DNA from 4 places in the Aliivibrio thorii genome. Region 2 is predicted to be linked to each of the others. Evidence: predicted binding sites of a transcription regulator. Region 2 holds the regulator's gene; each other region holds the start of a gene.

Region 1 (2,209 bases), 1.2 Mb from region 2:
ATTAATAAGATGCGCTTACCTTGAAGTGGGATTTGGTATTGCAGCAAATCTTGAACGAGTCCTTCGCCATCTGTATTGTCACCCAAAACAATGCCATCATCTAATTTCTTTAATGTATTAACCGCACCCGCTAATTTTGCTCTCTCTGTTAATTGGTTTGCAAATTGAAATGCTTCTTCTTTAAAAGGAACGGTAACATTACAGCCTTTTCCACCGTTAACGAAAAAATCAGTTACTGCATCTAGAAAACCATCCACAGGAGCCTCAATAGCAACATACTCTAAAGATTGAATTGTCTGACGCGCGAATAAGGTATGTATAAAGGGAGATTTACTTTGTGTAATAGGATTACCAAAAACTGCATACTTATCCATAAGTGATTCCTTTCAATAAATAACGTTAATTGAGCCACCTTACCTTAAAGAAATAATAGATGCATTAGCCTTGGCGTAATGTGTTTCCTGTTTTTGCATCACGAATTTCCGTTGGCTGAGTTCGGTTACCGACTTTCCCTTCAAAGATAACAACTCCAGTATCACCTAGTTGCTTCTGAACTTCAGATATAGTACGACAAGGTTCATAACCAGAAAGGTTTGCGCTTGTTGATGTAATTGGCTTGCCAAACGCAGAACAAATAGCTTTAACTTGTTCATGAGCAGTAACTCTAACTGCGATACTGTCAAACTGACCAGTAACTAAAGGTGGAGCATTTTGATTTACAGGTACAATCCACGTCACAGGCCCTGGCCATGTCGACTTTATTTGCTCTATCTGTTTATTTTCTAGTTGAGAGAAATCAACATAAGGAAGTAATTGTTCAATAGAAGCGGCAATTAATATTAACCCCTTCTCTTGAGGGCGTTGCTTAACAGTTAATAGCCTATGGATTGCAAGCTCATTATCAGGATCACAGCCAACACCAAAAACACCTTCAGTCGGGTAGGCGATAACACCACCATTATTTAAGGCTTCTACGACTAGATCTAGATTCTTCACTCTTACACCATTAATTAGACTAAATTAGTCTCTCTATTCTATTGATAAGATGAAATCAAACAACTGCTTTCCATTTTTCAATTGTCAATAATCGTTAATAACTTATTTTTTTCCTTACGCAAACGTTTCCCTTGGCATCAAATACCCATATAATGCTGCCAACTTTTTATATATTGCCAATATCTTTATCCAAGGAGTTCACAATGAAAGTCGGTATTATCATGGGTTCAAAATCAGACTGGCCAACAATGAAACTAGCTGCTGAAATGCTTGATCGTTTTAATGTTCCTTATGAAAAAAAAGTAGTTTCAGCTCATAGAACTCCACAGCTACTTGCTGACTATGCAACCCAAGCAAAAGATCGTGGTATCAAAGTTATTATTGCTGGAGCAGGTGGGGCTGCTCACCTCCCTGGAATGGCCGCTGCATTTACTAGCATTCCCGTTCTTGGTGTTCCTGTTCAATCTAAAGCATTAAAAGGAATGGATTCTCTTCTTTCTATCGTCCAAATGCCAAAAGGCATCGCAGTAGGTACTCTTGCAATTGGTGAAGCAGGAGCTGCCAATGCAGGTATTCTTGCAGCTCAAATCATTGGAACATCAAACGAAGAAGTAATGGCCTCTGTTGAAGCATTCCGTAAAGAGCAAACAGAGACTGTATTAGCAAACCCAGATCCATCAGAGGACTAATCATGAAAGTGCTTGTACTCGGTTCAGGTCAACTCGCTCGTATGATGGCGCTCGCAAGTGCACCATTGAATATTGAAATTATTGCTTATGACGTAAATAACCAAAATGTTGTACATCCATTAACTCAGCAGCTTATTAATTTATCATTAGAACAAGCTATTGATGACGTTACGGTAATTACTGCTGAGTTCGAACATATTCCACATGATATTTTAGATATATGTAGCCAAAGTGGAAAATTTCAGCCAAATCCTGATGCAATAAAAGCAGGAGGAGATCGTCGCTTAGAAAAAGCTCTTTTGGGCAATGCTAAAGTATCTAATGCCAAATACCACATCATCAATACAAAAGAAGATTTCTTAAACGCAATTGATATTGTTGGACTTCCAATGGTATTAAAAAGCGCACTTGATGGCTATGATGGCAAAGGCCAATGGCGCTTAAAAGAACACGACCAAGTAAACCAAGTTTGGAATGAAATGGAAGAACTTATAAAGAGTTCACCAAACCAAGCAATGGTTGCT
Region 2 (2,209 bases):
TTGCAATAATTCTCGGTTAGTAAGTCTATGTCACTAAACAACTGAGCCCGAGGAAATGGTAGCAAGTTCAAAGTAAGGTATTGTTATTTTAAAGTAAAAATTAACAATACTTGAGAGAATACTTACTGTCGGCAACCCCGCTACCTTATATATAAATACGTAGGCCGGAAGCTTTGCGTCCTGTACTTTCGTACAGTTTGCCCTGTTCGTGACTTTGCTGATAATATAGCAATTTATAGTAAGAGTTGTTGCACAATTGAGCGTAGTGTGATGTTGCTTCAAAAAATGATCATTTATTTTTGTTAAGTCGGTTCAAATTTTAAGTGTAAATTGAACCAACTCGTATTTTAATAAGTAAATAAGCGCTATTTGATTCTATTTGATACGCTGCTACGAGAGACAACTTCAGGCTGCATTTCAAAAATGCGACGCTCATGGTGCTTATCTTTAATGCGCTCTAATAAAATCTCTACCGCTGTTTTACCAACACGACGTTTAGGTTGGTGAATAGTTGTCAGGGGTGGAGAGAAATACGCCGATAATTCAATATTGTCGTAACCAATAACTGAGATGTCTTCAGGTACTTTTAAGCCCGCTTGTTGAATTTTACTTATTGCCGCCAGTGCCATAATATCGTTAAAGCAAAATAGTGCTGTTGGACGCTCTGTCATTGCTAGTACTTTATCTACAGCTTTTGATGCTGAAGCACACTCGAAGTCGCCTTCCAAAATCCAGTCAGGGTTAGCGCTTAAGTTTGATTCAGCTAAAGCTCGTTCGAACCCACGAACACGCTCTTTACACGTTAATTTATCTAACTGACCTGTAATACAAGCGATTTTTTCATGGCCGTTTTCAATTAAATGTTTTGTTGCTAAGTAACCGCCTTTTTCTGAATTATCAATGATTTTATCTGTACGTGGGCTATCTGGGCCCCAATCCATAATAACCATTGGTAGCTCAGTGTTTTTTTCAAGCAGCGCTAATAGTTGTTCATTAAGGTCTGAACACATGACTAATAGGCCATCAACACGTTTTTCTGAAAGCATGCGAAGATAATGTTTTTGCTTATCTAAATCGCCTTCAGTATTACACATAAATAAAGTGTAACCTTGTTTGTAACAGTAATTCTCAACACCATGCATAACCTCTGCAAAAAATGGGTTGAAAGATTGTGTTACTAACATACCAATCGTACGTGTTGTATTGCATTTTAAACTGCGAGCAACGGCACTAGGTGCGTAGTTTAGTTCTTCAACCGCTTCCCATACACGTTTTTGAGTTGCTTCGGCAACAAAACGAGTTTTATTAATTACATGAGAGACAGTGGTAGTAGAAACAGCTGCAAGTTTTGCAACATCTTTAATAGTAGCCATATAAAAGCCTTAATGGGTAAAATAAGGGGCTATTTATGTTCCAACAAAATTGATATTACATTATGTAGATATGATGGAAGATAAATAGGCCCTGGTTATAAATGAAAAAAACCGCCAAAAATGCGGTTTTCATTTAATGATCAAATTTTATCGTTTGCGCTCACATTTTATAGGTAAAGCATAGTGCAAACAATTAGTGATTTAATTAATTTTGTTAATGATTTGATTTATATCACACACCTGTAAAAATATTGTACCAATATATAAACTATAAATTACTCACCTGTAAGGAAAGTAACATCAAGTTGTAGAAAGGTTACAAGGAAAGTCGTTACTGCAGCATAAAAGCCGAATTCATCTCTCTCCTTACAAATATGGTTAAATTTTGGAGTCCAAGATAATAGCTGTTTATTAATAAAAGAAAGTTGCGCACTCATATAAGCTTCAAAGTCTTCTTCAGAAGTTTGCTGATTTGTCATTAGGATTAAATTCCCAAGGAAATCTAGTTCAATAGCTATATGGTCTGCGGGTTCATTGAATTCTGCTTTTTGAGCAATCTTGTACTTTTCTAGTAATTCACGCATATCTTGAGCAGGTTTTGCATTAAGAAGGCCTGATTTATCTAAATAGATTGATGCATAAGGTAGAGCACTGTTTTTGTCAGAACCTAAAAATGCTTGGCAAAAATCAGCTGATAATTCAAGCTGTGCATCGTCGCGAGCTTGAAGTTTATTTAACTTTTCAACCAATTCATTTACCGATGACGCTAATTCTGGCGTCTTCCCTAAATCAGACAGGAAAGTACGAACTTCAAAACTGTTATATTGTTCTAATTG
Region 3 (2,209 bases), 430 kb from region 2:
TCTGGTTTATGAAGATCGATCAGTGTTGCTAAAGCTTCATCATACTGTTCACGATTAGCATAATCAGCTGCACTTAAACAATGAGCGTTAATCCCTGAATTTAGTGCTCGCTGTAATCCATAAGCATCACTTTTATTTGAAATGACGGCAGCTATACGTGCGTTAGGGATTTTGTTACCACAAGCATCAATAAAAGCTTGTAGGTTACTGCCACTGCCTGAAACTAATACAACAATCTTCTTCATCATAATCGTCTTATTCTTTAAGTAATGAGAACTATTCGAACATAAATAATAGATATAAAAAAGGTGATCGAATAAGTGATCACCTTTCTATTTATGCTTTATGAGCTAGCTCAAAGTTTATATACCCGATTAACGGATCTCTACTTGTTCTTCGCCTTGCTCTGCAGCCGCTACTTCACCAATTACCCAAGCGTTTTCGCCTTCAGCATTCAGTAGAGAAACAGCTTGTTCTGCTTGATTTTTTGGAAGCGCAATAACAAGGCCTACACCACAGTTAAAGGTACGGTACATTTCATATGTATCAACGTTGCCTTTTTCTTGTAACCAGTTAAAGATAGCAGGCCATTCCCAACTCTTACCATTAACAACCGCTTTTGTACCTTCAGGAAGCACGCGTGGGATATTTTCCCAGAAACCGCCACCAGTAATATGAGAGATTGCATGAATATCATGCTCAGCAATCATTTTAAGTGCTGATTTAATGTAGATTTTTGTTGGTTCGATAAGATGGTCTGCAACCGTTTTACCGTTTAATTTTTCGGTAAGGTCTGCGTTTGATACTTCAAGAATTTTACGGATTAATGAGTAACCATTAGAGTGTGGACCACTTGAACCTACTGCGATTAATGCATCACCTGCCGCTACTTTTGTGCCATCGATGATGTCTTCTTTTTCGACAACCCCAACACAGAAACCAGCAACATCGTAATCTTCACCTTCATACATACCAGGCATTTCAGCAGTTTCGCCACCGATTAGTGCACAACCAGCTTGAATACAGCCTTCACCGATACCTGTAACTACTTCAGCAGCAACATCAATATCAAGTTTGCCAGTTGCATAATAATCAAGGAAGAACAGAGGTTCTCCACCTTGAACAATAAGGTCATTTACGCACATAGCAACCAAGTCGATACCAATCGTATCGTGCTTATTTAGATCGAGTGCTAAACGTAACTTAGTACCAACACCGTCAGTACCTGAAACTAAAACAGGTTGTTTGTATTTAGTAGGAAGTTCACATAACGCACCAAAACCACCAATGCCACCCATTACTTCTGGGCGACGAGTACGTTTTACTACGCCTTTAATTCGATCAACAAGTGCATTACCAGCATCAATGTCTACACCAGCATCTTTGTAGCTAAGAGAAGTTTTGTTGTCGCTCACGGAGGTGTCCTCGCCATAGGTTGGATTTCAAAAATCCGCGCCATTCTAACAGCACAATGTAAAAAGGGAAACGTTTGCGTAAGGGTTTTTGCATAATTTTTGTAATAAAAAATAATAAATTCGGTAAACAATTTCTTAGGCAGTAATTTATTTTACGATAACGCCATTTTTCAATGAAAAAATATGTATAATTAGAAGGTTTGATTAATGTATCTGGAGTCAGAAATGAAAGTTGTTGAAGTAAAACATCCGCTAATAAAACATAAAATTGGTTTAATGCGTGAAGGCGATATCAGTACTAAACGTTTTCGTGAATTAGCAACAGAAGTAGGTAGCCTACTTACTTATGAAGCAACATCAGATTTTGAAACAGAAAAAGTAACTATAAACGGCTGGAATGGCCCAGTTGAAGTTGACCAAATTAAAGGTAAAAAAGTAACAGTAGTGCCAATCCTACGTGCAGGTCTTGGTATGATGGATGGTGTTCTTGAGCATATTCCAAGTGCACGTATCAGTGTTGTTGGTGTTTATCGTGATGAAGAAACACTAGAGCCAGTACCATACTTTAATAAGTTAGCGTCTAACATTGATGAGCGTATTGCTCTTGTTGTTGACCCAATGCTTGCTACTGGTGGTTCAATGATCGCAACTCTAGACCTTCTAAAAGAAAATGGTTGTAAGCACTTTAAAGTACTTGTACTTGTTGCTGCTCCTGAAGGTATTGAAGCACTAGAAAAAGCACACCCAGACGTAGAGCTTTATACTGCAGCTATTGATGAGAAGCTAAATGACAA
Region 4 (2,209 bases), on a different replicon from region 2:
CCGCAGAAATTACTTTGTCTGGGAATTCAGCACGTACTTTTTCAACGTATTGAACTAAATGCTCAGAATAACCGTTTGCGATATCAACACAGATAAAGATCAAGTCATCTGTTAATGCCATGATATCTTTTGTTTTCTGGAAATCAGCTTCTGAAGTACCAGTAGAAACCATTGCATTTTTAAGAACTGATGCATCATTCTCTTTTACAAAGCCAGCCCAATCTTCAACAGTGTAATGTTTATGAATTGCAGTCATTACTCCGTGCTCAGAAAGTGCTTTTGCCATTGCGAAACTACCAACAGAATCCATGTTAGCTGCAATTACAGGTGTACCAGACCATTGACGACCGCTATGCTTAAATGTAAAATCGCGGGTTAATTCGACTTGAGAGCGACTTTTCAGTGTTGAACGCTTAGGACGAAATAGTACATCTTTGAAGCCTAACTTTAACTCTTGTTCGATACGCATGATAAATTCCTCGTATTATCGATACTGGCTCTACTATCTCTTGTTGCCTTTGGCAGAAGGCAGTTAACAAACCAAGATAGCAGGCACAAAAAAACCGGAGCGCTGGCAGGCGCTCCGGTTTTCAGTATTATAGGGCCGGAAACTTATTTCGCAAGCCTGATAATTCATTTTTTTTTGTGATACTATTGATAAATCTGCAAACAAACAATTATTATCAGAACATCCCACCAAGAATATAGTAAAATCCAGATAAAACACCAACAAGACATCTTTTTCAGGATTTTATATCAGACGAGAAGTTGCACGTTTTTACTACAACCCGACAAAAGTAAACGTTTGCTATTTGAACCATAAAACGAAAGTGATCTAGATCTCAACTTTTTACTATATTCATGAATGTTAATGAAAAAACTTGTGATATAATCTCGGAAAATTCACTTATTAACTGATCTTTAATTCATGAAGTTTCCTGGCCAACGTAAGTCTAAACACTATTTTCCTGTTCACACTCGCGATCCATTAGTGAATCAAATCAAACAAACACCTAAACTTGAACGCACCCACCTTATCGGTGTTGGTCAAACTATTGTCGATATTGAGGCAAAAGTAGACGATGATTTCTTAGCGCGTCACCAGTTAAGTAAAGGCCATTCATTGGTTCTTGAAGAATCAAAAGCAGAAGCTTTATATAAAGAACTGTTTGAAAGAAACTTGATCAGTCATGAGTATCCTGGCGATACCATTGGTAACACCCTTCATAACTACTCTGTTCTAGCAGACAGCAAATCTATTCTGCTAGGGGTAATGAGTGAAAACATCAAAATCGGTTCTTACGCTTATCGTTATCTATGTAACACAACAAGCCGTATGGACTTAGATCACCTGCAACCAGTTCAAGGTCCTATCGGCCGTTGTTACACCTTGATTTCTGAAGATGGCGAACGTACGTTTGCGATCAATGAAGGTGACATGAACCAGCTTTGTCCTGCTCACGTTCCTGAGCATATTTTTGAAAAAGCCTCTGCATTAGTGATTTCTTCTTACCTTGTTCGTGGTAAAGAAGGCGATCCTATGATGGACGCGGTTCAAAAAGCGATTGAATGTGCAAAATCTCATAATGTCCCTGTAGTGTTAACGTTAGGTACTAAGTACGTTATTGAAGGCAAAGCAGAATGGTGGCAAACCTTCTTGAAAGAGAATGTAACCGTTGTTGCGATGAATGAAGAAGAAGCTGAAGCTCTTACTGGTGAGAAGGATCCCCTACTTGCAGCAGATAAAGCGCTAGAGTGGGTAGATTTAGTACTTTGTACTGCAGGCCCTGTTGGTTTATACATGGCTGGCTTTACTGAAGAAAGTATTAAGCGTGAAACTGACAAACCATTGCTTCCAGGTAATATCCCTGAATTCAACCGTTTTGAATACAGCCGTCCAATGATGAAAGCATTATGTACTAAGCCAATTAAAGTATCTTCTCACATTGCCCCTTATATGGGTGGCCCAATGGAGATTAAAAACACGAATGGTGCTGGTGATGCTGCTTTGTCTGCCCTATTACATGATATGGCAGCTAATTACTACCATAAAGAGAACGTACCAAACTCGAGTAAACACGATGCCGAGTATTTAACTTACTCTTCTTTCTCGCAAATTTGTAAGTACTCAAACCGTGCAAGCTACGAGGTGTTAACTCAGCACTCTCCACGTTTATCTAAATCAATGCCTGAACGTGAAGATTGTTTA

Evidence for each region. Region 2 encodes PurR, which represses purine synthesis genes. Its sites were predicted from a motif close to TNANGNAAACGTTTNCNTNA; they were not measured.
Region 1: purE (5-(carboxyamino)imidazole ribonucleotide mutase) is a predicted target of PurR. The motif match lies at 1,111-1,130, and genes of this name have one in related genera.
Region 3: purM (phosphoribosylformylglycinamidine cyclo-ligase) is a predicted target of PurR. The motif match lies at 1,478-1,497, and genes of this name have one in related genera.
Region 4: AC2IP4_RS18720 (inosine/guanosine kinase) is a predicted target of PurR. The motif match lies at 794-813, and genes of this name have one in related genera.

What each region holds. Positions count from the first base shown of each region.
Region 1 is NZ_CM170654.1:3,023,686-3,025,894, forward strand. It holds gene aroE (shikimate dehydrogenase) at 1-374, opposite strand, end outside; gene tsaC (L-threonylcarbamoyladenylate synthase type 1 TsaC) at 439-996, opposite strand; gene purE (5-(carboxyamino)imidazole ribonucleotide mutase) at 1,200-1,685, shown strand; gene AC2IP4_RS14005 (5-(carboxyamino)imidazole ribonucleotide synthase) at 1,688-2,209, shown strand, end outside.
Region 2 is NZ_CM170654.1:1,127,357-1,129,565, forward strand. It holds gene AC2IP4_RS05155 (TfoX/Sxy family DNA transformation protein) at 1-1, opposite strand, end outside; cyclic di-GMP riboswitch class I at 128-212, opposite strand; gene purR (HTH-type transcriptional repressor PurR) at 366-1,373, opposite strand; gene torD (molecular chaperone TorD) at 1,649-2,209, opposite strand, start outside.
Region 3 is NZ_CM170654.1:695,877-698,085, forward strand. It holds gene purN (phosphoribosylglycinamide formyltransferase) at 1-245, opposite strand, end outside; gene purM (phosphoribosylformylglycinamidine cyclo-ligase) at 375-1,415, opposite strand; gene upp (uracil phosphoribosyltransferase) at 1,641-2,209, shown strand, end outside.
Region 4 is NZ_CM170655.1:1,049,844-1,052,052, reverse strand. It holds gene AC2IP4_RS18725 (GMP reductase) at 1-469, opposite strand, end outside; gene AC2IP4_RS18720 (inosine/guanosine kinase) at 929-2,209, shown strand, end outside.